2 linked regions of the Tistrella bauzanensis genome follow. The protein of the gene in region 1 interacts with the protein of each later gene in a pairwise test. Links are inferred from orthologs where the notes say so. Each region holds a gene or a part of one and is shown on either strand. Other genes may lie near its edges. The genes, in order: IEW15_RS17135 and ybgC.

The links.
Region 2: the proteins of IEW15_RS17135 (region 1) and ybgC interact in binary tests that used the Escherichia coli proteins (3 or more experiments, as listed by UniProt). The link is inferred for Tistrella bauzanensis from one-to-one orthologs.

What each region holds. Positions count from the first base shown.
Region 1 is NZ_BMDZ01000045.1:21,735-37,063, reverse strand. The notes cover bases 12,511-15,329. They hold IEW15_RS17135 (acyl carrier protein), read right to left. Parts: upstream 14,129-15,329; coding sequence 13,892-14,128; downstream 12,511-13,891. Other genes in these bases: fabD (ACP S-malonyltransferase), read right to left, coding at 15,180-15,329; fabG (3-oxoacyl-[acyl-carrier-protein] reductase), read right to left, coding at 14,325-15,062; fabF (beta-ketoacyl-ACP synthase II), read right to left, coding at 12,511-13,628. In the rest of the region: 4-hydroxythreonine-4-phosphate dehydrogenase PdxA, read left to right, coding at 1-285; 16S rRNA (adenine(1518)-N(6)/adenine(1519)-N(6))-dimethyltransferase RsmA, read left to right, coding at 333-1,211; IEW15_RS17190 (calcium/sodium antiporter), read left to right, coding at 1,374-2,363; gmk (guanylate kinase), read right to left, coding at 2,472-3,140; IEW15_RS17180 (YicC/YloC family endoribonuclease), read right to left, coding at 3,222-4,112; IEW15_RS17175 (SDR family NAD(P)-dependent oxidoreductase), read left to right, coding at 4,192-4,986; IEW15_RS17170 (TonB-dependent receptor plug domain-containing protein), read left to right, coding at 5,487-7,448; IEW15_RS17165 (ABC transporter substrate-binding protein), read left to right, coding at 7,452-8,318; IEW15_RS17160 (FecCD family ABC transporter permease), read left to right, coding at 8,321-9,337; IEW15_RS17155 (ABC transporter ATP-binding protein), read left to right, coding at 9,334-10,248; IEW15_RS17150 (DUF6925 family protein), read left to right, coding at 10,185-11,267; endolytic transglycosylase MltG, read right to left, coding at 11,286-12,320; more of fabF, read right to left, coding at 12,369-12,510. UniProt on the Escherichia coli protein: Carrier of the growing fatty acid chain in fatty acid biosynthesis.
Region 2 is NZ_BMDZ01000005.1:60,149-75,442, reverse strand. The notes cover bases 7,233-10,016. They hold ybgC (tol-pal system-associated acyl-CoA thioesterase), read left to right. Parts: upstream 7,233-8,297; coding sequence 8,298-8,735; downstream 8,736-10,016. Other genes in these bases: IEW15_RS03795 (amidase), read right to left, coding at 8,778-10,016; ruvB (Holliday junction branch migration DNA helicase RuvB), read left to right, coding at 7,233-8,183. Outside these bases: tkt (transketolase), read right to left, coding at 1-1,907; IEW15_RS03845 (hypothetical protein), read left to right, coding at 2,303-2,617; IEW15_RS03840 (cell division protein ZapA), read left to right, coding at 2,646-2,996; IEW15_RS03830 (5-formyltetrahydrofolate cyclo-ligase), read left to right, coding at 3,281-3,943; IEW15_RS03825 (TIGR00282 family metallophosphoesterase), read left to right, coding at 4,012-4,890; IEW15_RS03820 (YebC/PmpR family DNA-binding transcriptional regulator), read left to right, coding at 5,129-5,878; crossover junction endodeoxyribonuclease RuvC, read left to right, coding at 5,942-6,442; Holliday junction branch migration protein RuvA, read left to right, coding at 6,472-7,125; more of ruvB, read left to right, coding at 7,122-7,232; more of IEW15_RS03795, read right to left, coding at 10,017-10,175; protein TolQ, read left to right, coding at 10,699-11,433; protein TolR, read left to right, coding at 11,438-11,926; IEW15_RS03780 (TonB C-terminal domain-containing protein), read left to right, coding at 12,639-13,151; Tol-Pal system beta propeller repeat protein TolB, read left to right, coding at 13,265-14,527; peptidoglycan-associated lipoprotein Pal, read left to right, coding at 14,681-15,190.

The sequences.
Region 1 (15,329 bases):
GCCCGCGGCCCTCTGCCCGCCGATACCCTGTTTCATGCCGAAGCCCGCGCCGGTTATGACGCGGTGCTCGGCATGTACCATGATCAGGTACTGATCCCGGCCAAAACGCTCGATTTCCATGGCGGGGTCAATGTCACGCTGGGCCTGCCGATCGTGCGCACCTCGCCTGATCACGGCACCGCCCTCGACATTGCCGGCCGCGGCATTGCCCGCATCGACAGCCTGGTTGCCGCCATCAGGCTGGCCAGCCTGATGAGCGCCGCACGCAGACGTGCCGCCGGCTGATCCGGAGCCCCATGACCGACGAATTTTCATCGACCGGCCCTGCCGCCATCACCATTCCAGACGACACAGCCGCCCGGCTGGAGGCGCTGCCGCCGCTGCGCGACGTCATCGCGGCCAACGGCCTGGATGCGCGCAAATCGCTGGGCCAGCATTTCCTGCTGGATCTGAACCTGACCCGGCGGATTGCCAGACTGGCCGAGGGCCGCGGCGGCCTGGCCGGCGGCACCGTGATCGAGGTGGGCCCCGGCCCCGGCGGGCTGACCCGCGGCCTGCTGGCCGGCCCCGCCGCCCGGGTGATCGCCATCGAACGTGATGCCCGCGCCGTCCAGGCCCTGCAGCCGCTGGTCGAGGCGTTTCCCGGCCGGTTCTCGATCATCGAGGCCGATGCGCTGACCATGGATCCGGGGGCGCTGCTGGATGCGGCGGGCGATCCCGGCCGTTGCTGGATCGCATCGAACCTGCCCTACAACATCTCCACCCAGTTGACCGTGCAATGGGCCGAGCGCCCGGAACGCATCGCCGGCATGGTGCTGATGTACCAGAAGGAAGTGGCCGACCGGCTGATCGCCGAGCCCGGCGGGCGCGACTATGGCCGGCTGTCGGTGCTGGCACAATGGCGGTTCCGCATCGCCAAAGGCTTCGACATCGGCCCGCGCGCCTTCACGCCACCGCCCAAGGTGACGTCGACGGTGCTGATCTATGAAACCCGGCCCGAGCCGCTGGCGCCCGCCGATCTGCACCTGCTGTCGGCGGTGACGGCAGCGGGCTTCGGCCAGCGTCGAAAGATGCTGCGCCAGAGCCTGAAAAGCCTGGGTGATGCCGAAGCGCTGCTGGCCGCCGCCGGTATCGAGCCCACGCGGCGCGCCGAAACGGTCTCGGTCGAGGGGTTCTGCGCACTTGCCCGGGCACTTGCGGCCCGCGACTGACGCCATCGCCATCCGGTCGCGGCCGACGGGCGCTTATGCCCGACGGCGCATCTTGAAAATGCGCGATCCCTCGCCGAAATTGGCGACGAGCCATGGCGGCCCATGCGTGGACGCGTGCCGTCGTCATGTCTCCGGGGTGCCATTCACGACACGGGAGACCGCATGACCTATCTTCTGCTCGCCGCCGGCCTGGGATTGTTGTTTCTGGGTGGCGAACTTCTGGTCCGCGGCGCGGTGGGCACCGCCACCCGGCTGGGGATTTCGCCGATGGTGATCGGCCTCACCCTGGTCGGTTTCGGCACCTCCACACCGGAACTGGTCGCAAGCCTTCAGGCGGCGCTGGGCGGGGCGCCAGGCATCGCCATCGGCAATATCGTCGGCAGCAATATCGCCAATATCCTGCTGATTCTTGGTGCTGCCGCGCTTATCCTGCCAATCGCGGTTGCCCCGCAGGCGTTCAAGCGCGACGGCACCATGCTGACGCTGGCCACACTCGCGCTGATCCTCGCCTGCCTGGGCGGCGAATTGGGGCGGACCGCCGGTGTGCTGTTCCTGGTCGGCCTGGTCGGCTATACGGTCTTCAGCTATATCTCCGACAAGCGGATGAACGATGCCACCGCCCGGATGCACGCCGCCGAGGCGAACTATGTGGCAGATCAGGAGCCGGTGAAAACCGCCAGTATCGGCCGCAGCCTGCTGATCACAGCCATCGGAATCGCCGGCGTGATGCTCGGGGCGAATTTCCTGATCTCAAGCGCGGTCGAGGTGGCGCGGACCTTCGGCCTGTCCGAAGCGGTGATCGGCCTCACCCTGGTTGCCGTCGGCACCTCGCTGCCGGAACTGGTCACCTCGGTGATGGCGGCGCTGCGCAAGCATGGCGATGTCGCCCTCGGCAATATCATCGGCAGCAATATCTTCAACGCACTCGGCATCGGCGGCGTCACGGCATTGGTCCAGCCGATCGCCATCCCGCCCGAGGTGCTGGCGCTCGACATCTGGGTGATGGCGGCGGCAACCGGGCTGCTGCTGGTCTTCGCCTGGACCGGCTGGCGGATCGGCAGGCGCGAGGCCGGTGTGTTCCTGGCTGCCTATGTGCTCTATTTCGTCGTGCAGTTGTCGCCGGCGGTACGCGGTGCGCTCGGGCTCGCCTGAGCCACTGCCCTGCCCGACACCGCACTGATGGCCTGCACCGGATATCCGATGCGGGCCATCAGTCGTTTGTGGTCAGACCGATCTGATTGACGGTCAACAGAGCGAAGCTCAGCGACCGGCATCCTCACGCATGCCATTCACGAAACCGCTCAAGCCGAGCTGGCGCTTGCGGCGCAGGCGCTCCGCGCGCAGGATCGCCTCCAGATTGGCCAGGCTGCGATCGACATCATCGTTCACCAGCACATAATCGTATTCGGCGTAGTGGCTCATTTCATCAGCCGCCTTGGCCATCCGCCTGGCCACCACCTCGGCGCTGTCCTGGGCACGGGTGGTCAGCCGGCGTTCCAGTTCCACGATCGACGGCGGCAGGATGAAGACCGTCACCAGATCGTCGCGCGCCCGATCTGCCAGCTGCTGAGTGCCCTGCCAGTCGATATCGAACAGGACGTCACGGCCGGATGCCAATGTCGCCTCCACCGCCGCGCGCGGGGTGCCATAGCTGTTCTCGAACACGGTCGCATGTTCCAGCAGGGCATCGTCACCGACCATCCGCTGGAACGCCGCCTTGTCGATGAAGTGATAATCCACCCCATCCACTTCACCCGGCCGCTTCGCGCGCGTGGTCACCGATACCGACAATGCAATATCGTCATCACTGGCCAGCAACCGCCGCGACAGGGTGGTCTTGCCGGCGCCCGATGGCGATGACAGCACCAGCATCAGGCCACGGCGCCGGTCATGGGGAAGGCGGCGGCTGGTGGTGGCGGCATCACTCATGCCCACACCTGGGCCGGTCCGGCAGTCTGCATCACGTGTCTCGCTTCCATCATTCCAAAAGATCCTTTTATATGAAGGATCTTACTCAACATTCTGGATCTGTTCGCGCAACTGGTCGATCCGGGTCTTCAGCGCCAGCCCGATGCGGGTCAGCGTGGTGTCCGAGGATTTCGAGCACAGCGTATTGGCCTCGCGGTTGAACTCCTGGGCCAGAAAATCGAGCTGACGGCCGACCGGTTCGTCGTCGGCACACAGCGCCCGTGCCTGGGCGACATGGGCATCCAGCCGGTCCAGTTCCTCGCGGATATCGGCCTTGGCGGCGAGCACGGCCGCTTCCTGGATGATCCTGTCTTCCGACAGGCCGGCGCGGTCGTGCAGCAGGCTGTGGATCAGATCGTCCAGCCGGTTGCGGATCACCTCGGGCTGGGCGGCGGCGGTCGCCCGGGCATCGGCGATCAGGCCGCCGATCGCATCGATATGCTCGTCGATCAGCCGGGCGAGGGCGGCACCTTCCTGGGCGCGCGCCGCGACCAGCCGGTCGAAGGCCACGATCAGGCTGTCGGTCATCGCGTGCTCGCGGGTGGCGCGGGCGGCTTCGCTTTCCTCGTGCTCCACGGCCTGGATCAAGCCGGGCACGCGCAGCAGACCATCGATCCGCGGCGCCTTGGCCTTGGGAAAACGCCGCTGCAGATCGGCGATCACCTCGCCCAGCCCGTCGGCCACATCCGGGTCCAGGCGCAGCCGGGTGCCGCGGGCATGGACCACCATCGCAAGCTGCACGCTGACATGGCCGCGCCGCAGCCGGTCCTGGGCCACCCGGCGGATCACCGGCTCGAACTGATCGAAGCCGGCGGCAAGGCGGATGCGGAGATCCAGCGAGCGGCCATTGACGCTCTTGACCTCCCAACTCCAGCGGTAGCGCGCATCGCCGGCGTCGGCGCGGGCAAATCCCGTCATGCTGGCGAGCGCCATGGCCAATCTCCTGAGGATGAGCGATGATCGGCGGACTATACGAACCCCGCAAGCCCCCGCCAAGCAGCGATTGCCACAGATGTCCGACGCGACCCGCCCGCCACGCGACCACCTGTCGCCCCGCCACATCGCCATCACCGGTGCTTCCAGCGGGCTCGGCGCCGCACTGGTCCGGGCCTATGCCGCGCCGGGCGTCAGGCTGGCGCTGCACGGACGCGACGCGGCCCGCCTGGACAGTGTGGCCGCCGCCGCCCGCGCCAGCGGTGCCACGGTCGACACGGCCCTGTTCGACGTGACCGATGCCGGGGCCATGGCAGACTGGCTCACCCGCGCCGACACGACCTTTCCCCTGGATCTGGTCATCGCCAATGCCGGCATATCGGGAAACGAGGCGGCATCGGGCGGCACCGTTTCGGCCGATGTCACGCGCGCGATCTTCGCGGTCAATGTCGACGGCGTGGTCAATACCGTGTTGCCGGCCGCCAATCTGATGCTGGGCCGGGGACGCGGGGCGATTGCGATCATCTCAAGCCTGGCCGGTTATCGCGGCCAGCCCGGTGCCCCCGCCTATGCCGCATCAAAGGCCGCCGTCAAGGCCTGGGGCGAAGGTCTGCGACCGCGCCTCGCCAAGGGCGGCCTGCATGTGTCCGTCGTCTGCCCGGGCTTCGTGCGGACACCGATGACCGGGCGCAACCGCTTTCCGATGCCGTACCTGATGGAGGCCGATCGCGCCGCCGCCATCATCCGCCGGGGACTCTGTCGCAATCGCGCCCGGATCGCCTTTCCCTGGCAACTGGCCGCGGTGGTCTGGCTGCTGGCAGCCCTGCCGGCATCCTGGGCGGATGCGCTTCTGCGCCGGATGCCGGGCAAATAGTCGCCAGGACCGCCATGTCCGTGGCTGGCCGGCCCGCCATCGCGAAACGCCCTGACGCCCTGACGCCCTGCGATATGCTCTTGCCAGACGCACCCCGATTGCGCAACCATGGCGCCACTGATGGTGTCCGCGATCGACCTGGTCGGTCGGGGATGAAAAGGGAATGCGGTGCGCGATCACGGCCGAAGCCGGCGATCGCAATTCCGCGGCTGCCCCCGCAACTGTAAGCAGCGAGTGCCCCATCCTGACTGCCACTGGTCCATCGAGGCCGGGAAGGCGATGGCGGTGCGATGACCTGCGAGCCAGGAGACCTGCCGTCATTCGCGGTCACGGGCGAGCACGTCGGGCGGGGTGTACCGATGGGTTTTTGCAAGCGGTGGCGGCGTCAGGGCCCCCGGACACCCGTCTTCCTTCAGGCACGGTTCCAACAGGCACAAAGCCGCATACCATGCTGGCCTCGTTCGCAGTGACCGGTCGACGTTGCTGAACGAGGTCTATCGGTGCCTGATACCACTGCCCACGTCCGCCGCCCGGACTCCGTCCGCCGCCAGCCAGCCAACCGCCATGTCACCACGGCCGCCATTCTGACAGCCGCGCTCGCCGCCGGCCTGTCGTCCCCCATTGCACAGGCTGCCTCCGATGACGAGGTCACACCGCTCGGCCCGATCTCGGTGTCGGCCGCGCGCACGCCCACGCCGCTGGCCGCGATCGGCAGTGCGGTGACGGTCATCACCGGCGAGCAGCTCGACGCGCTTCAGATCCGCCATGTCGACGACGCCCTGCGGCTGGTGCCCGGCGTCGCGGTCAGCCGCACCGGCTCGGTCGGTGGCCTGTCGCAGATCCGCATCCGTGGATCGGAAGGCAATCAGACCCTGGTGCGGATCGACGGCATTGAGGTATCGGACCCGTCGGCCGGCTCGGAATTCGATTTCGCCCATCTGCTGGCCTATGAGGTGGAGCGGATCGAGGTTCTGCGCGGCCCCCAGAGCGCGCTGTACGGATCGGACGCCATGGGCGGGGTGATCGACATCACGACGAAGCGCGGCGCCGGCCCGCTGTCGGGCAGTCTGCGGACCGAGGCCGGCGGCTTCGAGACCCGCGAGGCGGCTGGCAGCCTGTCCTATGGCGACGAGATCTTCGACGGCATGGTCTCGGTGCAGAGCTTCCGCACCGACGGCATCTCGGTCGCCGACGAGCGGGCGGGCAATCCTGAGACCGACGGCTATCGCAACCGATCGGCCTTCGCGAAATTCGGCTGGCGGCCGACCGAGGATCTGGAATTCGCCCTGGTTGGCAGAACCCTGCGCTATCATGCTGAAGGTGATGGCTATTCCACCCTGCCCGTCGACGGCGACGAAGAGACCCGCGGCACCCAGAGCTTCGCACGCGCCGAGGCCCGCTATGCCATGGCCGATGGCCGGTGGCGCCACAAGCTCGGCCTGGCCCACACCGAACACGACCGCGACTATCGCGCGAACGGCTCGGTGTCGAGCACCTATCTGGGGCGACGCCTGAAGACCGATTATCAGACCGATTACAGTTTCGACACCACCACCGGCCTGCCCGCCAGCCACGATATCAGTCTGGCGGCGGAGTATGAGCGCGAGACCGTGCGCACCCACAGCGACTGGTCGTCGGTCGATCGGGCCTTCGATGCCACTGGCTATGCCGCCGAATACCGGCTGGGCTTGTTCAACAGCCTGTTCCTGTCGGTGGCCGGCCGGGTGGATCAGAACGAGTTGTTCGATGATGCCGCCACCTACCGGCTGACCGCGGCCTGGGTGATCGACGGCACCGGCACGCGGCTGCGCACATCCTATGGCACCGGGGTGAAGAACCCGACCCTGTTTGAATTGTTCGGCTATTCGGCCAGCTATCGGGGAAATCCAGACCTGAAGCCCGAACGGGCGCGCGGCTGGGATGCGGGCGTCGAGCAATCCTTCCTTGGCGGTCGCATCACCGCCGATCTCGGCTATTTCAGCCAGGATATCGACCGATTGATTCAAGGGTCTGGCAACACGTCGCTCAATCTGGATGGCACGTCGAAGATCGACGGCGTCGAGGCATCGCTGACCCTGCGGCCGACCGGCTGGATGGATCTCCGCCTCACCTACACCTATACCGATGGCGAGGACGCCAAGGGCGAGGAACTCATCCGCCGGGCGCCGCATGTCGCCAGCGCCGATATCGCCACCCGCTTTCTGGACGACCGCGCCCGCGCCGGCGTGTCGGTGGTCTATAACGGCGAGCAGAAGGACTGGGCCTATGACGCCAATTATGCCCGCAGCGTCGTCACCTTGGGCGCATATACGCTGGTCGGCCTGACCGCGGCCTATGACCTCACCGACAGGGCCGAGATCTTCGGCCGGGTCGACAATCTGTTCGACGAGCAGTATCAGGAGGTTCTGGGCTATGGTTCACGCGGGCGGGCAGCCTATGCCGGCCTGCGGATGCGGTTCTGAGCCATGATCCGGCGCAGCCCTGTGGCCGTGGCGGCGATGATCCTTGCGGCAATGATCCCGGCTGCGGCACCTGTCGGGGCGGCACCGACCCGGATCGTTTCGATGAACCTGTGCGCGGATGAATTGCTGCTGCGGCTGGCGCCACCGGGGCGGCTGGTGTCGGTCACCTGGCTGGCGGCAGGGCCGGCGGCGATCGATGCCGGCGCCGCGGCGGGGCTGACGCTCAATCATGGGCGGGCCGAAGAGATTGCCCGGCTCCGACCCGATCTGGTGGTGGCCGGGCGCTATACCACCGCCACCACCACGGCCATGCTGCGCCGCGCCGGCATTCCGGTGCGGCTTCTGGACGAGGCAACCAGCCTCGATGGCATCCGCGATCAGGTGACCAGCCTCGCGGCCACGGTCGGCAATCCCGATGCCGGCGTGGCGATGCTGGCCCGGATGGACGCCATGCTGGCGGCGGCGCGGCCGGCACCCGATGATCAGGGCGGCATGCCGGGGGTGGTGGTACTGCGGCCCGGCGGCGGCGTTGCCGGCGCCGGCACGCTTCAGGACGAGATCCTTACGGCCGCCGGCCTGCGCAATCTGGCGCCGGATGCACCGGTGGATGGCGATGGCCGCATCGGCCTGGAACGGCTGCTGCGGCTGAAACCGGAGCTGCTGATTCTGGACAGCGATGGTGATGCGCCGCCGGCCCTGGCACGCGAGGTGCTGGACCATCCGGCTTTCCGCAGCCGTCAGGCCGGCATCACCATCGCCTCGCTGCCGGCAGCGCTGTGGGTCTGCCCCGGCCCCTGGGTCGCCGAGGCGGTGGCACGGCTGTCGGCCGCGCGCCGCACGGTGCTGACCCGGCGCGGTGCCGACCAATGATAATGAGGCCATACATCCACCTGGCCGCCGGCACGCGCCTCCTTGCAAGCGGGCTTGCCGCACTGACCGCCCTGCTGATGCTCGCTTCGATCGCGACCGGTCCCGACGGGCTGAATCTGTGGCAGGCCGTCGCCGATCTGTGGCATGGCCGCGAAACCCTCGATGCCCTGATCCTGGTGGAGTTGCGCCTGCCCCGGGCGATCCTGGCCGCCCTGCTGGGCGCGGGGCTCGCCATGGCCGGGGCCACCCTTCAGGGCCTGCTGCGCAACCCGCTGGCCGATCCGGGGGTGATCGGCGTCAGTGGTGCCGCCGGCTTCGGTGCGGTCTGTGTGTTCTATAGCGGGCTGGGGGCGCTCTGGGCGCTGGCTCTGCCGCTGGGCGGCATCACCGGCGCCCTGCTGGCGACGCTGGTTCTGGCACTGGTCGCCCGCCGGGGGGCGGGGACCACGGCGCTGATCCTGACCGGTGTCGCCATCGGCAGCTTTGCCGCCGCCTTGACCGCGCTGGCGCTCAACCTCGCCCCCTCGCCATATGCGGCGCTGGAAATCGTGTTCTGGTTGATGGGATCGCTGGCTGATCGCAGTATGAACCATGTCTGGCTGGCGGCACCGCCGATCCTGATCGGGCTGGCGATGCTGGTTCGCACAGGCCAGGCGCTTGAAGCCCTGACCCTGGGCGAAGACACCGCCCGCAGCCTGGGCTTCGACATCACCCGCACCCGGCTGGCGGCGATCATCGGCACCGCCCTGGCGGTGGGGCCGGGGGTCGCCGTCGCCGGTGCGGTCGGCTTCGTGGGGCTGATCGTGCCGCATCTGATGCGGCCACTGGTCAACCACCGGCCGGCCGCCCTGATCTGGGTCTCCGGCCCTGCCGGTGCCGCCTTCACGCTCGCGGCCGACATTCTGCTGCGCCTGCTGCCGACCCGGCCCGAGCTGAAACTGGGGGTGGTGATGGCGCTGATCGGCGCCCCCTTCCTCGCCTCCCTGATCCTGTCCGTTGCCCGAAAGGATCCCCGATGACCGCCACCGCCATGGCAGAGCGTCCGGTTCTGGAGGCCTTGAGCATCACCGTTATCGGGCCGGAGCGCCCCATCCTGGATGCGGTCAGCCTGCAATTCGCGCCCGGCCGGCTGGTCGGGCTGATCGGACCCAACGGCGCCGGCAAGACCACCCTGCTCCGCCTGCTGGCCGGGTTGTCCCGGCCCGATCGCGGTATGGTGCGTCTGGATGGCCGCCCGATCCACGACCTGCCCGCCATGCGGCGCGCGCGCAGCCTGTCCTATCTGGCGCAGGGTGGTCAGGCACATTGGCCGCTGGGCGCCGAAGCGGTCGTCGCTCTTGGACGTCTGCCCCATGGCGATGGCACGACGCCGGCCGACCGGGCGGCAGTCGCGCGCGCCATGGCCCTGACCGGCACCACCGGCTTCGCCGGCCGGCGTATCGACCGGCTGTCGGGTGGTGAAATCCTGCGTGTGCTGCTGGCGCGCGCGCTGGCGGTCGAGGCGCCGGTGCTGCTGGTCGACGAGCCGGTGGCGGCGCTGGACCCCGCTCACCAGCTCGACGTCATGGCGGTGCTGGCCGATCAGGCCCGCCGGGGTGCGGTGGTCGTCGCGGTGCTGCACGATCTGTCGCTGGCGGCGCGGTTCTGCGACCGGCTGGTGTTGCTGACGCAAGGCCGGGTGCTGGCCGATGGCGATGCCGCGCGGGTGCTGAGCGCCGGCCATCTGGCCACCGCCTATGGCATTCATGCCTGGCGTGGCGAGGCCGGTGGCCGGCCGCTGATCATTCCCTGGGCACGGATCGGCTGCGCCGAGGAGGCTGCATTCATCCCCCCATCACACCAACCCGATGATGACGAGGTGGCACCATGCCCGCGAGCGTCCGCGCCACAGACCGCCGCACGATACAAGACGACGACACCCGCCGGCTGATCGCCGACCTGATCGCCGATCCGGCCCAGGGCTGGAGCACCGGCAGTTTCGGGGCCATCGCCGAGTTCATCCGTGATGCCGACGAAGCAATCATGGGCACCGCAGACGTCCCCGCGCGGCTGGCCATGGCCACGGCGCGGGGCGCGCTGGCGGTGAACACTGCAACGGCGTGCCGGCCGCTCGCCTATCACACGCCATCCGCCGACGGCATCGGCTGGTCGTCGGCCATCGCCTTCTGCCAGCCGGCGACAGCCGCAATCTGCGCCGCGCACAGCGTGGTGACCGAGCTGGGGCCGGATGACCACGCGGTGCGCGATCAGGACCGGCCGGCGATCCTGTTCGATCTGGGCCTCGCCATCCCCCATGTCGATGCCTGTATCCGGCTGTCCGACCCGGCCGCGATCGCGGTTCTTCGTGGTCTGGCGGGCCGGCCGCTGCTGGGGTCCGATCCGGGACCGCGCCGCGCCGCCGCCGCCACCGGCGGCCATCGCGTCTTCATGACCAGGTTGTCGCGAATCGAGGTTTATCAGCCAGTTCCGACAGCCGGTGAAACCTCGCCCGAAGGCCCGCATACCCATCTTCTGCCCAAACTGCTGGCGACTGGGCTGGCGCATTCGGCGACCACCCCGATTGCCGAGGGCGAGGTTGCCGGACTGACGATGCACGCGGTCAACCCGCTGCGGGACATGACGGGCCGCCCGCGCCCCTTCGACCTTGCGGCACATCTGTCATTCGCAGCCCTGTTCGCCCGCCATGGCGACCCGCGGGCCGCCATGGTCATGCAGCGGGTGTTCGATGCGGTGGATAGCGGCCTGCCGCCACGCCACAGCGCAGCGCTGACCACCGGCTGTGAAGACCTTGATGGCCGATGGATCAGGGCGGCAATGAAGGTGGCCTTGCGGCAGGCCCGCCAGATGGGCATCGGCGACCCGGCACTGATCGCCGACTGGCAGCATGTCCATGATCCGGCCGGCGGCGATGCCGCGGATGGCCGCGCCACGGCCGGCAGCTGTGGCTGAGCGCGCAGCGGCGGCTGGTCAATCCTGTTGCGATCCGGCCGCTGCTGCCTTGGCGGCGGTACGGCGCTCGCGCTCGATCCGCCGCCATTTGGCGACATTGCGATTGTGCTCGGCCAGTGTGGTCGCGAACACATGCCCGCCAGTGCCGTCGGCCACGAAATACAGCGCATCGGTCTCGGCCGGCTGGGCCACGGCCATCAGGCTGGCGCGGCCTGGCAGCGCGATCGGCGTTGCCGGCAATCCGTCGATCTCATAAGTGTTCCAGTCATGGGCGGTGCCGAGATCGCTGCGGGTGATGCCGCGAGCGATCCGGCCGGTGCCGTCGCTCAGGCCATAGATCACGGTCGGGTCCGATTGCAGACGCATGCCGCGCTTCAACCGGTTGATGAACACCCCGGCGACCAGCGGCCGCTCGTCGGCGACCCCGGTCTCGCGCTCGACCACCGAGGCCAGGATCAGCATCTCCTCAGGCGATGACAACGGCAGATCCGGCCGGCGCGCGGCCCATGCCTCGTCGAGCGCCTGGTCCATCGCGGTCTTCATGCGCTCGATGACACCCGCGCGGCTGTCACCTCGGGTGAAGGTATAGGTCTCGGGCATCAGGCCGCCCTCGGCCAGAGTGTCCAGCGGCGGCATCTCGCCCGACAGCCGGTCATCCTCGTCAACCATCGTCCAGACGCTGCGCAGGGTCACCCCCTCGGCCACCGTCAGGCGATGCAGCACCACCCGGCCTTCGACCAGCATATCGATGATGTCGGACGGGCTCTGGCCGGGTTCGATACGGTACTCGCCCGCTTTCAGACGGGCCTGAACATCCATCAGCGTCACCGCCGCCCGGAATGCCAGCGGCTGGTCGATCACGCCGGCATCGGCCAGCCGCCGGGCGATGCCGATCACGCCGGTACCACGCGGCAGCATGACGGTGCGGGTCTCGGTCAATGCCGCGGGCGTCTCGAGCCAGACCGAGCCCCACCAGACCAAAGCCCCCGCCCCCGCGACGACCAGGGTCATCACGGAAACGAGGGCGATGGCAATATACTTCAGGATGCGCACGGCAGCCCCTGCGTCAGACGATCCGAAAGACGTCGGACCGACGGCCGGTCATTCCGGCCGCGCGAAGACGACCGAGGCATTGGTGCCGCCGAAGCCGAACGAGTTCGACAGGGCATAGCGCACCGGCCGCTCCTTCGCCTGATGCGGCACCAGATCGATATCGCAGCCGTCATCCGGGTCATCGAGGTTCAGCGTCGGCGGGACGACACTGTCGCGGATGGCGAGGATCGAGAAGATCGCCTCCACCGCGCCGGCCGCCCCCAGAAGATGGCCGATTGACGATTTGGTCGACGACATCGACAGCTTATAGGCGGCATCGCCGAACAACCGCTTCACCGCCGCCAGCTCGATCACGTCACCGCGCGGCGTGGAGGTGCCATGGGCGTTGATGTAGTCGACCTGATCCGGGGTGATACCGGCACGCTTCAGCGCCGCCTGCATGGCCCTGAAGCCGCCATTGCCGTCTTCCGACGGTGCGGTGATGTGATAGGCGTCGCCCGACATGCCATAGCCGATGACCTCGGCATAGATATGCGCGCCGCGGGCCTTGGCATGCTCAAGCTCTTCAAGCACGACCACGCCGGCACCCTCGCCCATGACAAAGCCGTCACGGCCCTTGTCCCAGGGGCGGGAACCACGCTCAGGCGTGTCATTATAGCCCGAGGACAGCGCCTTGGCGGCCGCGAAGCCGGCAATGCCCATCCGGCAGACCGCCGCTTCCGAGCCACCCGCGATCATCACGTCGGCATCGTCCCACATGATCAGCCGGGCCGCATCGCCAATGGCATGCGCGCCGGTCGAGCAGGCGGTGACGACCGCATGATTGGGGCCGCGGAAGCCGTATTTGATCGACACCTGGCCCGAGGCCAGATTGATCAGCGCCGAGGGAATGAAGAACGGCGAGACGCGGCGCGGACCGCGCTGCTCCATCGCGATCGCGCCCTCGGCGATCGTCGGCAGACCGCCGATGCCGGAACCGATCATCACCCCGGTCCGGTTAAGATCCTCTTCCGCCTCAGGCTTCCAGCCCGCGTCGCGGATCGCCTCGTCGGCGGCGCCCAGGGCGTAATGGATGAACTCGTCCATCTTCTTCACGTCCTTGACCGGAATATAGTCTTCCGGACGGAAGGCATCCTCGCCGGCGCCCTTGGGCACCATGGCGGCGATGCGGACGGTGAGGTCGGACACATCGAAGCTGTCGATGCTGCGGATTCCGGACTTGCTGGCGAGCAGACGCTCCCAGCTCGTCTTCACCCCGACCGCGAGCGGAGTGACAAGACCCAGCCCGGTGACGACGACACGTCTCATCTCGGTCAGCGCGTCCTTTCTGCCTGAATGGGCCGCGTGCCGGCGGCCCGGACGGGGCCGCCACAACGGCAGAAGCGGGCGTTGTCGCCCATCCGTCAGCGATCGGATCGGCGGACGACGCCCGTTTCGCGGCGGAACCCATGGCCGCACGACAGATGTCGGTGCGGCGACGGGCCCTTCGATCAGCTCACCCGCGCCGTAGCGGGTGCGGCCGCACCGGCGGCTGGCGCCGGCACGTCGCCCGGAGCGTCAGGGCTGAACAATCAGCCCTGCTGCTCCTGGATGAACGTGATGGCGTTCTGGACGGTCAGGATCTTCTCCGCGGCGTCATCCGGGATCTCGATCCCGAACTCTTCCTCGAAGGCCATCACGAGTTCGACGGTATCGAGGCTGTCGGCACCGAGGTCGTCGATGAAGCTGGCCGTCTCGGTGACCTTGTCTTCGTCGACACCGAGATGTTCGACCACGATCTTCTTCACGCGCTCAGCAATGTCGCTCATCAGTCGTCGTCCCTCAAGCTCACGGGCAAGTGGCGTTCGTTCGGGCGTTGCGCCGTACTGCCGATTGGTCGTGCAGGGCAGCCCCGTCGAAATCGAGAAGGGCTGTAGCACACTTTCCGGACCTTTGTCAGCAGCACTTCCGCATGCCACGGCAAAGATCGCGGGGCTCGTCCGGTTCGCGTCCCCGGCCCGGCGGTCAGATCATGACCATGCCGCCGTTGACGTGGAGCGTCTGACCGGTCACATAGGCCGCCTCGGTGCTCGCCAGATAGACGATGGCCGCGGCGACATCTTCCGGTGAGCCAAGACGGCCCACTGGTACCTTTTCGAGCAGACCGGTCTTCTGCTCGTCGGTGAGCACGTCGGTCATCGGCGTTGCGATGTATCCGGGTGCCACACAATTCGCTGTGATCCCGCGGGAGGAAACCTCCTGCGCGATCGCCTTGATCATGGCGGTGAGGCCACCCTTGGACGCGGCATAATTGGCCTGCCCGGGGTTGCCCATATGCCCGACCACCGAGGTGACGGCGATGATGCGGCCATAGCGACGCTTCATCATGCCCTTCATCACCGCCCGGGTCAGGCGGAAACCCGCCTTCAGATTGACGTCGATCACCTGATCGAAATCGGCGTCCTTCATCCGCATCAGCAGCGTGTCGCGGGTGAGGCCGGCATTGCTGACCAGAATGTCGAGCCCACCCATCGCGGCCTCGGCCTCTTTGACCAGGGTCTCGGCGGCGCCGTCGACGGCGAGATCGGCCGGCACCACATGAACCCGCTCCCCCAGCTCCGCCGCCAGTGCCTCCAGCGCATCCGCGCGCCGGCCGTGCAGTGCCACGGTGGCACCCTGGGCGTGGAGCGCGCGGGCGATGGCGGCACCGATACCGCCGGTGGCGCCGGTCACGAGCGCGGTACGCTGCGTCAGATCGAACATGGGATCGGTCAACCTCGGTATTCAGAGAGCCAGGGTCAATTCAGAGAGCCGGGATCGGGCCGTCAGCCGGTCGGCAACCCCAAAGCCCGAGCGGACAACCCGGACAGGTGGCACGGCTCAGAGTGATGTCAGGAACGCCTCGATCTCGGCGGGGGTTCCGACCGACCGGGCCGCGACCGCGCGGTCGATCCGCTTGGTCAGCCCCGACAGCACCTTGCCGGCGCCCAGCTCGACGGTTTCTTCCACACCGGCCGACTTCATGAACAG
Region 2 (15,294 bases), on another replicon or contig:
ACGGTGGTGCCGCGGGCGCCGATCCAGCGTTCCCAGCCGAAGCCGATGCCGGCTTCGACCGCGACGCGGACCACGTCGCCGCCCAGCACCTCGACCTGATAGGCCGCCGGCTGGTCTGCGAACAATTCCCAACACGGCATCGACACCACGCGGGTCGCGATGCCCTGGGCTTCAAGCGCCTCGGCGGCGGCCATGGCGATTTCGATTTCCGAACCGGTGGCGAGCAACACCGCCTTCGGTGCCGCCGATGCCTCGCGCAGCACATAGGCGCCCTTGGCCGACAGATTTTCGGCCTCGGCCGTCAGGCGCACCGGCTTCAGGTTCTGCCGGCTCAACGCCAGCACCGACGGACCAGTGGTGCGGTTCAACGCCGCCGCCCAGCACTCGGCGGTCTCGACCGCATCGGCCGGGCGCATCACCGCCACATTCGGCATCATGCGCAGGCTCATCAGATGCTCGACCGGCTGATGGGTCGGGCCGTCCTCGCCGAGGCCGATCGAGTCATGGGTCATGACATAGATGACCCTCTGCTCCATCAGCGCCGACAGGCGGATCGAGGGCCGGCAATAATCGGTGAACACCAGGAAGGTGCCGCCATAGGGGATGACGCCGCCATGCAGCGCCATGCCGTTCATCGCGGCGGCCATGCCATGCTCGCGGATGCCCCAATAGATATAGCGGCCGTCGAATTCGCCCGGCGCCACCGGCTTCATCGCCTTGGTGCGGGTGTTGTTCGAGCCGGTGAGGTCGGCCGAGCCGCCGATCAGCTCCGGGATCGCCGGCACCAGCGCTTCCAGCGCCATTTCCGAGGCCTTGCGGGTGGCAACGGCCTTGGGATCGGCGATGATCGCGGCGATATGGGCATCGAGCGCCTCGGCCCATCCGGCCGGCAATTCGCCCGCCATCGCACGGGTGAAGCTGGCCCGGGTGTCGGGATCGAGGGTTGCGAAACGGTCTTCCCAGGCCTTGCGATCGGCACTGCCGCGCCGGCCGGCGGTGGCCCAGGCATCGCGGATCGCCGCCGGAACCTCGAACGGCTCATGCGGCCACGACAGCGCCTCGCGGGCGCCGGCAATTTCAATCGCACCCAGCGGCGAGCCGTGAACGCCGGACGTGCCGGCCTTTTTGGGCGCGCCATACCCGATGGTGGTGCGGCAGGCGATCAGCACCGGCTTGTCGCTGGTGCGCGCACGCTCCAGCGCCGCGGCGACCGCCTCAGGGTCGTGGCCATCGACCGCATCGGTCGCCCAGCCGCTGGCCTCGAAGCGCTTGCGCTGGTCATCCGAGCACGACAGCGACACCGGGCCGTCGATCGAGATGCCGTTATCGTCCCACAGCACGATCAGCTTCGACAGCCGCAGATGGCCGGCCAGCGAGATCGCCTCGTGGCTGATGCCTTCCATCAGGCAGCCGTCGCCGACGATGGCATAGGTGTAATGGTCGACCACCGACCCGCCGAAACGGGCGGCGAGCAGACGCTCGGCCAGCGCCATACCCACGGCATTGGCGATGCCCTGGCCCAGCGGACCGGTGGTGGTCTCGATCCCGCTGGCATGACCATATTCCGGATGGCCGGCCGTGCGGGCGCCGAGCTGACGGAAGTTCCTGATCTCGTCGAGCGTCATGTCGGCATAGCCGGTCAGATGCAGCAGCGCATAGAGCAGCATCGAGCCATGGCCGGCCGAGAGCACGAAGCGGTCGCGATCGGCCCATTTCGGCGCCGACGGATCGAACTTCAGGAAACGGGTGAAGAGAACGGTGGCCGCGTCCGCCATGCCCATGGGCATGCCCGGATGGCCGGAATTCGCGCGCTCGACGGCATCCATGCTGAGCGTGCGCACGGCATTCGCCATGTCGCGCAGCGATGGCGCATCGGTCGAGGGGGCATCGGTCGTCTGAGCGGTCATCGGCCTTCACGCAGCATAAGAGGGACGGCAAAGTGCCGACGCTCGCTGCCGGTCCGCCGCCGACGATCCGTCAACTGCCTGAAACAAGCGCCGTGCGGCGCAAAGATGGCGGGCCGTCACCGCCCCGTCAACCGCCTATTTCCGCAAGGCTCCGTGCCGTGGGTGCCGTCGTTCCACCCGGGCATGCAGGGCCGCCATTCCCCGACCACAGGCCGATCGCGGGTCATTGACGGCGAGCGGTGGCAGTTCCTATCTTGGCCCGTCGATACCGGCCGATCATGTTCGCCGGTTCCGCAACCAGCCGTGCGACACCATGTTGTCATTTGCGTGCGTCTGTTTACCGCAGATATCTGTATCTTTGTATATCCTTCCCAAAGTCGATGGTGGCCGGACCGATGGCGAATATGGAATTGGCATGGCAGCGTCTGTCGAGCGCGCTCGCCCGCCTCGATGCCGCAAGCCGCAAGGCATCGGAACGCGTCACCCAGGCGCGTCATGCCGGTGAGACGGCGGCGGCCGGCGCTGCCGGTGCGCAGATCGAGGCTTTGCGGGCCGAAATCGAGACGCTGGCGGCCGAGCGGTCGGCATTGCAGCAGGCCCTGGCCGCGGCGCAGGACGCCCGCGGCCGGGCCGATGCCCGCGGCCACATGGCCGGGCAGGAGATCGATAGGGCGATCAACGCAATTGGTCGTGCGCTCGATGACCGCTGACCTCAACCGGATCGGAGACACAGGCGCGATGGCCGAAGTCGAGGTACGCATTCTGGGCCGGGCGTTCACGCTGGCCTGCGGCGAGGGCCAGGAAGACAGTGTCCGGGCGCTGGCCCACAAGCTTGAAGACAAGGTCCGCCAGGTCACCGGCGACCGGCCGGTCGCGGTTGATGCGCGTGTGATGCTGATGGCGGCCCTGCTGCTGGCCGATCAGGCGAACGAGTCGGAGCAGGGCCTGTACCGGGCGCGGATCGAGGTCGACAAGATGCGCCGCAGCGCCGATCGCTCGGCCGCCGAGGTCGATGCGACGCTGGCCCGCGCGCTCGACGATTTCGCCGGACGCATCGAGGCTATTGCAACCCGGCTTGAGAAACTCTAAATGAAGGTCAGGACGGGATCTGGCCTTCACGTCAGGCAACCTAAATCCCAGGGACCGATACCATCTACATGAGGGAGCTGTCCCTCTCCGTCGAGCGGACAGGGCACCGGCCGGCTAGTCCGGACCGGTTCTGCCCGGACCAAACGACGGAGGAAACGGCGCCCACCTGCTCAAGCGGGTCCATGTGGATTTTTAACCGCCAACGAAAGTGCCGGTTCCCCGTCCGCCCGATTGACGACCCTGATCGACCCTGGTTGCGGACCCGCAGCCGGGGCGAATTGCTTTTGCGGAGCCACGATCTGACGCAGCCGATTGCCCCCGATCCGGATGTGGCACTTGCCGCCCTGAAAGGCGTCTTGCGCCGGGAATTGCGCCGGGTGCGGCGCGAGGCTTCGGCCGCACGGGGATTTGAGGCAGCCAGCGCGCTTGCGGCACAGGCCGGCACCCTGGCCGATGCCCTGGCGGACATCGTGCCCGCCCGGTCCCAATCCGCCCGGCCGCGCATCGTGGCGGGTTATGTCGCGGCAGGCGGCGAGATCGACGTGCTGCCACTGATGCGGGCTTTGGCCGGCCGGCTGGGTGCCGCCATGGCGTTGCCGGTCGTGAACGCGCCCGACATGCCGCTCGACTTCCGCGCCTGGCGGCCGGAGATGGCCCTGACCATCGGTGCCTTCGGGATCCCGATCCCGGCCGCGGGCCCGACGGTGATGCCGGATCTGCTGCTGATGCCGCTGGTGGCGGTGGATCGGGGCGGGCACAGGCTGGGGCAGGGGGGCGGCTTTTACGACCGCACCATCGCGCGTGCCGAAGCGGCGGGGCTGCCGCCGGTCACCGTGGGCGTGGCCTTTGCCGAACAGGTCGTCGATGCGGTGCCCCGGGGCATGTTCGACCGGCCGCTGGATCTGGTACTGACCGATCGGGGACTGATGCGGCCCGACCGGTCCTGAGCGGCGCATCGGGCGCCGCGACGAACGTGAAACATGACGACAAGCTCAACACACGGAAAGGCTGAACGGTGCGGATACTCTTTCTTGGCGATGTGGTCGGGCGGACCGGCCGGCAGGCGGTGATCGATCATGCCACGACCATCAGGGCGGCACTCGGCGTCGATCTGCTGATCGTCAACGGGGAGAACGCGGCCTCGGGCTTCGGCATCACGCCCAAGATCTGCGAAAGCTTCTATGCCGCCGGCGTCGATATCCTCACCACCGGCAACCACGTCTGGGACCAGCGCGAGATCCAGGGCTGGGTCGACCAGGACCAGCGCCTGTTGCGGCCGCTGAATTTCCCGCCCGGCACGCCGGGGCGCGGCGCCACCATGGCGACCCTGCCCGATGGCCGCCGGGTGGTGGTGGCGAATGTGATGTGCAGCCTGTTCATGGAAACGCTCGATGATCCGTTCCGGGCCCTGGCGCCCGTGCTGCGCGATTATCCGCTGGGCGGTATCGTGTCGGCGATTTTCGTCGACCTGCATGGCGAGGCGACCAGCGAGAAGATGGCCTATGGTCATTATCTGGACGGGCAGGTGACCGCGGTCATCGGCACCCACACCCATGTGCCGACCGCCGATCATCAGGTTCTGCCGGGCGGCACCGCCTTTCAGTGCGATGCCGGCATGTGCGGCGATTATGACAGCGTCATCGGCATGGACAAGGCGGCCTCGCTGGACCGGTTCACCCGCAAGATGCGTGGCCAGAAGCTGCTGCCCGCCAACGGTCCGGCCACGATCTGCGGCTCGCTGATCGAAACCGACGACGCGACCGGCCTTGCCCGTTCGATCAGCCCGCTCAGGGTGGGTGGGCGGTTGAGCCCGGCCTGGCCGGGGGCGGAGCCGATGCCCGAGAGCCTGATGAACCTGCATCTGACGGGTGCGGCCGCCGACGCCGTCGGCTGATCCGGGCGAGGGGGCTGATCCGGGTGGGGCGGCCAAGCTGGCGCGACGCGGGGGCATCGCCGCATGACCGGGTCGTCTGAAGGGGTGCATCCGGCGCGAATTCCTGCTATCGAAGCCGTCGGAAGCGCCCCTGGCGTCGCCCCTTGCGGGCTGCGGTGCGTCGGGGGCGCCATGTGCATCACCGCGTTTCGGGTCTCACCGCGTTCCGGACGCCGGGCTGACGAGGTTTGAACGGCAGATGGCTGGTCATTCACAATTCAAGAACATCATGCACCGCAAGGCCGCGCAGGATAAGAAGCGCGCCAAGGTGTTCACGAAGCTGTTGCGCGAACTGGTGATCGCCGCCAAGGAAGGCGGCGCCGACGCCAATGCCAATCCGCGCCTGCGCAGCGCCGTGCAGGCGGCGCGCGTCGCCAACATGCCCAAGGACAATATCGAGCGCGCGATCAAGCGCGGTGCCGGTGGTGCCGAGGGCGACAATTACGAAGAGGTCCGTTACGAGGGCTATGGCCCCGGTGGTGTCGCGGTGATCGCCGAGGCGCTGACCGACAACCGCAACCGGACCGCATCGGAAGTGCGCTCGGCCTTCAGCAAGAACGGCGGGTCGCTGGGCGAGACGAATTCGGTGGCGTTCAACTTCAACCGGGTTGGCCGGATCACCTATCCGGTCGATGTGGCGGCGGCCGATGCCATGCTGGAAGCGGCGATCGAGGCCGGCGCCGACGATCTTGAAAGCGATGACGAGACCCATGTCATCTATACCCAGCCCGATCTTCTGCAGGAGGTCCGGTCGGGTCTTGAGGCGCGGTTCGGCGATCCGCAGGAATCGAAGCTGGGCTGGGTGCCGCTGAGCACGATCGAGATCGACGAGGAGCAGGCCCAGGGCCTGTTCAAGATGATCGAGGCGCTGGAAGACAATGACGACGTCCAGGAAGTCATCGCCAATTTCGAGGTCTCGGACGAGGTGATGGCCAAGCTGAACGCCTGATCGCCGAAAGACGCCGCTGTCGGGCGGCATCTGAACCAGATGGAGCGGGAGGCAGACGGCACCATGCGCATCATCGGCATCGATCCCGGCTTACGGATCACCGGCTGGGGGATCGTCGACGCCGAAGGCTCGCGCCTGGTGCATGTCGGCCACGGGACCGTCACCTCCGACGACAAGGCGGCGCTGTCGGAGCGGCTGCGATCGCTCTATGACGGGTTGTACGAGGTGGTCGCGCGCTATAATCCCGGCGGTGCCGCGGTCGAGCAGACCTTCGTCAACGCCAATGCCGCCTCGGCGCTGAAGCTTGGCCATGCGCGCGCGGTGGCTCTGCTGGTGCCGGCGCAGACCGGGCTGACGGTGGCCGAGTATGAACCGGGCGTGGTGAAGAAGGCGCTGACCGGCAGTGGCCGGGCCGACAAGGCCCAGGTCGCCGCCATGGTGGCCCGGCTGCTGCCCGGCATCGACCGGACCGCACGCGCCGATGCCTATGATGCGCTCGCGGTGGCCATCTGCCACGCGCATCATGGGGCGACACGCAGCGGCTGGGCAGTGCAGGCGCGCTGACGATCGATCAGGGGAAGGATGCGGTTTAGATGTTCGCGCGGCTGAAGGGCATCGTCGACGAGATCGGCGCCGACCATGCGGTGATCGACGTCCATGGCGTGGGCTATCTGGTCCAGGCGTCGCGCCGGACGCTGGGCGCGCTGGGCGGCACCGGTGCCGAAGCGGTGCTGCACATCGAAACCCATGTCCGCGAGGACCACATCCATCTCTATGGCTTCGTCGACCGGTCGGAACGCGACTGGTTCCGCCTGCTGGTGACCGTGCAGGGGGTGGGGGCCAAGGTGGCGCTGGCGGTGCTGTCGGTGCTGGAGCCGGGGGCACTGGCGGCAGCCATCGCCGCCCAGGATGCCCGGCCGCCGGCACGGGCGACCGGGGTTGGCCCGAAGCTGGCCAAGCGGATCGTGATGGAGCTGAAGGACAAGGCGGCACTGGTCGGCATCGGTGCCGCCGATGTGGCGGTGCTGGCCAGATCCATGCGCACACCCGAAGCGGCTGCCGCTGCCGCCGCCGCCAAGTCGCCCGACATCGCGGCGTTCGATGATGCCCTGTCGGCCCTGGTCAATCTGGGCTATCGCGAAAGCGAGGCCGAGCCGGCCTTGCGGCGCGTGGCGGAGGCGGCGGGCGAGACCGCGGCGGATGTGCAGATGCTGCTGCGCGGCGCGCTGAAGGACCTGGCGCGATGAGCGCCGGCGACGAGCGCCTGATCGCGCCGGCGAGCCTGCCCGAAGACCGGCAGGATCCGGCGCTCAGGCCCGAGAGGCTGGCGGATTTCGTGGGGCAGCGGCAGGTGCTGGGGAACCTCGCGGTGTTCATCGCCGCCGCCCGCGCGCGCGGCGATGCGCTCGATCATGTGCTGCTGCACGGGCCTCCGGGGCTGGGCAAGACCACGCTGGCCCAGATCGTCGCCAAGGAAATGGGCGTGGGGTTCCGCGCCACATCGGGGCCGGTGATCGCGCGGGCCGGCGATCTGGCGGCGATCCTGACCAATCTGAACGAATTCGACGTGCTGTTCATCGACGAGATCCACCGCCTGAATCCGGCGGTGGAAGAGATCCTGTATCCGGCGATGGAGGATTTTCAGCTCGATCTGGTGATCGGTGAGGGGCCGTCGGCCCGATCGGTGCGGATCGACCTGCCGCGCTTTACGCTGGTGGCGGCGACCACCCGCGCCGGGCTGGTGACCCGGCCGCTGCGGGAACGCTTCGGGATTCCGCTGCGGCTGAACTATTACGAGATCGACGAATTGGCGTCGATCGTGCGGCGCGGCGCGCGGCTGCTGGCGGCGCCGCTGACCGAAGATGGTGCCCACGAAATCGCCCGACGCTCACGCGGTACGCCGCGTGTGGCCGGCCGGCTGCTGCGCCGGGTGCGCGATTTTGCGGCCGTGGCCGACGCGGCGCAGATCGATGCCGGCGTGGCCGACCGGGCGCTGACCCGGCTGGAGGTCGACCCCCAGGGTCTGGACGCCATGGACCGGCGCTATCTGGGCTGTATTGCCCGCCATTATGGCGGCGGGCCGGTTGGGGTGGAAACCCTGGCCGCGGCCTTGTCGGAAAGTCGCGACGCGATCGAGGACGTGATCGAGCCGTTTCTGATCCAGCAGGGGCTGCTGGCGCGCACGCCGCGTGGCCGAGTGCTGACCCGGGGCGGCTGGCAGCATCTGGGCCTGATGCCGCCACCACCGAAGGATGGCGAGCCCGATCTGTTCGCGGGGCCCGGGGACGGCGCCGACGAGGCGTGACGACTTGCCTGAAGGTGGTGTAGTTTTTCGTGATATCCCGCCAGGGTGGTGGCCTCCGCAGAGATGCCACCCCATGCCGCCGTCGTGCTGCCATCGAGACAGAGGATCGCGCCCGTGACCGAGATACGCCCAGAAACCGTGCAGCCCGATATCATCCGGGTCCGGGTCTATTGGGAAGATACCGATGCCGCTGGTATCGTCTATTACGCCAATTATCTGAAGTTCATGGAGCGGGGGCGCACGGAATGGCTGCGCCGGCGCGGCATCGATCAGCGCCCGCTGCTTGAGCGTGACGGTTTCGGTTTCGCCGTGCGCGAGGTGGCGCTGGACTATCAGGCGCCGGCGCGGCTTGAGGATATGCTGACCGTTTCCACCGTGATCAGCGCCTATGGCGGCGCCTGGGTGACCTTCGATCAGATGGTGTCGCGGGGCGACCAGCTGCTGGTGCGGGGCACGATCAAATGCGTGGCCTTGAGCCCCGCGACCGGCCAGCCGCGCCGTCTGCCGAAGGAGCTTGTCGCACTGGTGCGCCCGGCCAGTACACCACGCTGACGCGGTGGGCAGCCGGGCGCAGCCCGATCAGTCCGGCTTTCCTCAGTCGAGGGTCGGCCAGGGGCGCTGTTCGTCGCGCATGCCTTCCCAGGCGCGGGCCATGCGCAGCACGCCCAGATCGTCGAATCGGCGGCCCACGATCTGCAACCCGATCGGCAGCCCTGCCAACGAGTAGCCGCAATTGACCGAGATCGCCGGCTGTTCCGACATGTTCCAGACCACGGTGTAGCCGATATGTTCGAACGGCCGGTCGGGATCGTCGACGGGTGAGGCCCACTCGGCCGGGAACGCCACATCGGGGGCGACCGGCGACAGCACGAAATCATAGCCGCCACCGTGGAACAGCCGGGCAGCCGCCTTGCGCATCTCCATGGTGCGGTTGAAGCCGCGCACGGCCTGCAAGGCCGTGCGGGTCTGGCCGCTTTCGGCCCAGGTGCGGATATAGGGCAGAATTTTGGCGCGGGTGGCCTCGGGCAGCCGCTCGACATCGTCCCACGACCGCACGCGCCAGAAATCGTCCAGCCCGTCGAGCATCTCGCGGGTCAGAACCGCCGGCACCTCTTCGACCACGGCACCGGCCGCCTCGAAGCGGCGCGCGGCTTCCTTGACAGCCGCGATCACCGCCGGGTTAGGCGTCATGCCGGCGCCGATATCGAGCATCAGACCGATGCGCAGGCCCTTGATCGCCTGATTGTCCAGATCCATCCAGTCGATATCGGCGGGCGGCAGGCTCATGCCATCGCGCCAGTCGGGCTTTGACAGCACGGTCATTGCCAGCGCCGTGTCGGCGACGGTGCGGGTCATCGGCCCGGCGACCCGGCCGACATAGGCGGGGTCGATCGGGATACGGCCCAGACTGGCCTTCAGGCCGACCACGCCGCACCAGCCGGCGGGCAGGCGGATCGAGCCGCCGATATCGGTGCCGATATGAATCGGACCGTAACCGGCCGCGGCCGCGGCACCGGCGCCGGCGGACGAGCCGCCGGGATTGGTTGCCAGATCCCATGGGTTGCGGGCCAGCCTGTGGAAGCTCGACAGGCCCGAGGACAGCATGCCGTAATCGGGCATGGTGGTCTTGGCCAGGATCACGGCACCCGCCTCGCGCAGCCGGGCGGCCGGGGGCGAGTCGGCGGCGGCCGGGGTCATGTCGGATGCGGCCGTGCCCACCGGGACCGGGCAGCCCTTGGTCGCCATATTCTCCTTGATCGTCACCGGCACGCCGTCGAGGGGGCCGAGCGCCGCCTTGCGGGTCCAGCGATCGGTGGCGGCGCGGGCGGCCTCGCGGGCGGCCTCAGGATCGAAAGCCCAGGTCGCGCACAGCCTGTCGTCCCACGCCTCGATCCGCGCGATCACGGCATCGGTGACCTCGGTCGGCGAGGTTTGGCCCTGGGCATAGAGCGTTGACAGCTCCACGGCTGACAGATCGGCGAGCGACGTCATGGAAAACATGCCTTTCGTAATGCTGAGCCCAAGGCCATTGGGGGAGGGAGGGCGGATGCGGCGCGGATCATGTCTCGTGGTGCGAAATTCCGCAGCGCGGCGGCCTTCGGGCTGACGGCGCCGATTATGGCGCCCGACGCAGGGCAGGGTCCAGGCAAATGCATCCCGACCCGATGAATTTCCTCTCGTAAATCTTTGTATAATATGGAGAATATTGCAGTGCAGAAGAACGGGCCCGAGACTGCTTGTGGCGCTGCGATGACAGCCGGTCATGTGACCGTGCGTCGGGCCTCAGATGGACCCTTCACAAGACCCGCGGCATGGCATATCTCGTGGCCCGGCCAGCCCTGATTGCAGCCCCGCCCAGGCGCGGTGGCGGCTGTCGTCAAGGCCTGCCTGCCCGTGTCAAATTCGTGAAACGGCAGCGGATTGCCCGGAAGTCTGCTAATCAAGCGGGTCGAAGAGACGTGGACCACCGGTTCTGATGGTCAGCCGGGTCAGGTCCGTTCCACGGAGGACGTGAATGGAGCAGGAGGTCGTTAGCCAGGCGGCGCTCGCCGGATCGGTGGGCGCGCATGATATGAGCATCATCAGCCTGGTGATGAACGCCGACATCATTGTGAAGTCGGTCATGCTCATGCTCGCACTGGCCTCCATCTGGTCCTGGGCGATCATTTTCGACAAGTTCCGATTGATGGGCCGGCTGAAGCGTCGCGCCGATGATTTCGAGAACCGGTTCTGGTCGGGCGGCTCGCTGGAAGAGCTGTATGACGCGATATCGGAACGCGCCGATCATCCGATGGCGCATGTGTTCTCGGCCGCGATGGGCGAATGGCGCCGGGCGAAGGTCAAGGGCACGGCGCTGGCCGACCCGCTGTCGCGGGCCAATCTGCGCCAGCGCATCGAGCAGGTGATGGACATCGCGCTGAACCGCGAGATGGCCATGCTCGAACGCAATCTGGGCTTCCTTGCCACCGTCGGCTCGACGGCGCCATTCGTGGGGTTGTTCGGCACGGTCTGGGGCATCATGAACAGCTTCACCTCGATCGCGGTGACCAAGAACACCACGCTGGCCGTGGTGGCACCGGGCATCGCCGAGGCGCTGTTCGCCACCGCCATCGGCCTGGTCGCGGCCATTCCGGCGGTGATCTTCTATAACAAGCTGTCGAGCGATATCGGCCGCTATGGCGCCCGGCTGGACAACTTCACCGGCGAATTCAGCGCGCTGATCGCCCGCCAGATCGAAGACAGGCGCTGAGATCATGGCCGGTGGCATCCGACGCGCAAAGGGACATGGCCGCCGCCGCCGTTGGGGCGGGGCTGAGCCGATGAGCGAGATCAACGTGACGCCGATGGTCGACGTCATGCTGGTTCTGCTGATCATCTTCATGGTCACGGCCCCCTTGCTGACCGCCGGGGTCGAGGTCGATCTGCCGGAAAGCTCGGCGGCGCCGCTGGCGGGCCAGGACGAACCCCTGTCGGTGTCGGTGGATGCCGAGGGACGGGTGTATGTTCAGGACAAGGAAGTGACGCTGGAGACCCTGCCTCAGACCCTGATGGCCATCGCCGCCAACAAGACCGATACCCGCATCTTCGTGCGTGGCGACCGGTCGATCGATTACGGCCGGGTCATGCAGGTGATGGGCACGGTGACCGGCGCCGGCTTCACCAAGGTGTCGCTCGTGACGACATTGCAGCAGACCGGTCCGCAGCAGACGGGTGCGGCACCGGCCGCCCGCCGGGGCAGCTGACGCCGCCCCTGTCAACCTGGCGCCGCGGTCTCGCGAACGGCGCTTTTCCGCTTTCTGAATGGAGCAACGGACCCACGTGAAGCGCGGTTTGACATATTCGCTGGCAACTCACGGCGCCGTTGCTGCGCTGTTGTGGTTCGGCCTGCCGTCACTCAGCCGCCCGCTGCCGCCGGAGGAACAGACGATCGTGATCGATCTGGTTCCGGTGACCGATGTGACGCGTGCGTCCCAACTGCGCCCCAAGCCAGAACCGAAGCCCGAGCCTGAAAAGCAGATGGCGCAGGCGAGTCCGCCTCCACCTCCACCTCCGCCGCCACCTCCGCCGCCTCCGCCGCCGCCCCCTCCGCCGCCTCCGCCGCCGCCCCCTCCGCCGCCTCCGCCTCCGCCCCCTCCGCCGCCTCCGCCTCCGCCCCCTCCGCCGCCTCCGCCTCCGCCCCCTCCGCCGCCTCCGCCGCCGGCACCACCGCCGCCCCCTCCGCCACCGCCTCCTCCTCCTCCGCCGCCGGTCCCGAAGCCGGAGCCGGCACCACCGCCGCCCCCTCCGCCTCCGCCCCCTCCGCCGCCTCCACCGCCGCCTCCCCCCAAGAAGCCGGAGCCGCCGAAGAAACCGGAACCAGAGAAGAAGCCTGAGCCAGAGAAAAAGCCGGAACCGCCGAAGCCCGAGCCGAAGAAGCCGGAACCACCGAAGCCCGAGCCGAAAAAGCCCGAGCCGGTGAAGAAGCCCGAGCCGGTGAAGAAGCCGGAACCGGAGAAGAAGCCGGAGCCCGACGATCCGCTTGCGTCGCTGCGCAAGAGCCTCGATCAGCTGAAGACGCAGTCCCGCGAGGACGCGCCGAAGGAACAGCAGGTCGCGCGTTCGAACCAGCCGCAGCAGGCCGTGATGCAGCGCAATGCCCAGCCGACCAATCAGGTCTCGGTCAGCGACATTGCCTTCATCCGCAGCCAGATCGAACGGCGCTGGTCGGTGCCCGTCGGCGCGCCGGAGGCTGAGAACCTGATCGTCGAGGTTCGCATTCGCCTGGCGCCCGATGGTACGGTGCAATCGGCGGATGTGGTCGACAGGGCGCGTATGCAGCGGCCGGGCGAGGAATCCTATCGCGTGGCCGCGGAAAGTGCGGTCCGCGCGATCAGGGCCGCAAGTCCGTTGGAATTGCCTGCGGGCAAATATGATCAGCTCAAGGACATTGTCCTGGCGTTCAACCCGAAGAACATGGTGGGCCGATGACAGACACGATCCGTTCCGCAAACGCAGCCAGCCGCCCGCGTCGTCGCACGCGGCCGGTGCTGCGTGTCCTCGCGGTGGCGGCGCTCGGGCTGGTCGTGGGGCTGGCTGGGGCGATGATGCCGCATCCGGCTTCGGCGCAGGTGCGCATCGACATCACCCGTGGCGTCGTCGAACCCATGCCGATCGCCATCAGCAATTTTCTGGCGGTCGATCCATCGGGCGCGCCGTTCGACAGCGATATTCCGGGCGTGATCGCAAGCGATCTTGCGAGCTCGGGCCTGTTCCGGCCGATCGACCGCAACGCGTTCCTTCAGGCGCCGGGCGAGATGACCCCGCTGCCGGATTTCGCCGACTGGCGGCAGATCAATGCCCAGGCGCTGGTGACGGGCCAAGTCCGCCAGGAAGGCAACCAGATCGCGGTTGAATTCCGCCTGTGGGATGTGTTCGGCCAGAGCCAGATGGCTGGCGTGGTCTATCGCGTCGACCCGAAGCTGTGGCGCCGCGTCGCCCATATGATCGCCGACCAGATCTATGAGCGGATCACCGGCGAGGGCGGCTATTTCGACACCCAGATCGTGTATGTCGCCGAAAGCGGCCCCGCCGATAAGCGGGTCAAGCGGCTTGCGATCATGGATCAGGACGGGGCCAATCATCGTTATCTGACCGATGGCCAGGATCTGGTGCTGACCCCGCGTCTGTCGCCGAACGCACGCGAGATCACCTATATGGCGTTCCGCAATCGCCAGGCGCGGGTGTTCGTCTATGATCTAGACACTGGCCGGCAGCGGGTGCTGGGCGATTTTCCGGGCATGACCTTCGCGCCGCGCTTCACGCCCGACGGGCGTTCGGTGCTGATGTCGATGGCCCGCGACGGCGCCACCTCGCTCTACAAGCTCGATGTCGCGAGCGGTGCCGTTCAGCGGCTCACCTCGTCGCAGGCGATCGATACCTCGCCATCGGTGTCGCCCGACGGCAAGCGGATGGTGTTCAACTCCGACCGGTCCGGCGGCCAGCAGATCTATGTGGCCAATGCCGACGGCTCGGGCCTGCAGCGCATCAGCTTCGGCACCGGCACCTATGCGACGCCGGTCTGGTCCCCTCGTGGCGACCTGATCGCGTTCACGAAAATGAACCGTGGCCGGTTCGTCATCGGGGTCATGCGCCCCGATGGCAGCGATGAACGGCTTCTGACCGATGGCTATCTTGTGGAAGGCCCGACCTGGGCCCCCAATGGCCGCGTTCTGGCCTTCTTCCGCAAAGACCGACCCGGCGGCGAGACCCGCCTGTATTCGATCGATATCACTGGATATAACGAGCGGTTGATCGTTACGCCCGGCGAAGCATCGGATCCGGCGTGGTCGGCCTTGATTCGATAGTGTTGGTTGATATACTCCAACCTGTCGTGTGCCTGGCGACCGGGTGAATTGTGACCCTCGCACAATTCACGCTGGCGATTGGAGCGAACGCCGGCCAGGACTACGGAACTGCTTTCCGGTGCTCCGACATGTCTCGGATACCTTAGGTACAAAATGCGCTTCAAGATCCTCACGTCTATCGCCGCTCTGGCATTCGTCGCCGCCTGCTCGTCCGCTCCGGAAGACACGGGCTCCACCGGCGCCACCGGCGGAACCTCCTCGTCCGTCGGTTCGAGCCAGGGCACCATCTCGACCGGCGCCCAGCCCGGTTCGTGGGAATACGTGCAGCAGACCGCTGGCGACCGCGTGTTCTTTGAACTCGACAGCTCGTCGCTGACCGCCGAGGGTCGCCAGACCCTGTCGGTTCAGGCCGATTTCCTGCGCGCCAATCCGGCACAGCGGGTGATCGTCGAGGGCCATGCCGACGAACGCGGCACCCGCGAGTACAACCTCGCCCTTGGCGAGCGTCGCGCGACGGCCGCCAAGAATTATCTCGTGGCGCTCGGCATCTCGCCGGACCGTATCGAGACGATCTCTTACGGCAAGGAACGGCCGGCCGTTCTCGGCTCCGACGAGGCTGCCTGGGCGCAGAACCGTCGCGCCGTGACCGTGCTGGTCAACTGACGACGGCTCCGTCACTCCTAGACGGATTTCCGGTCCTGACGGACCGGACGACGGCCGGCGATCCCCTTGCGGGAACGCCGGCCGTCGGCTTTTGCACGGCTTTG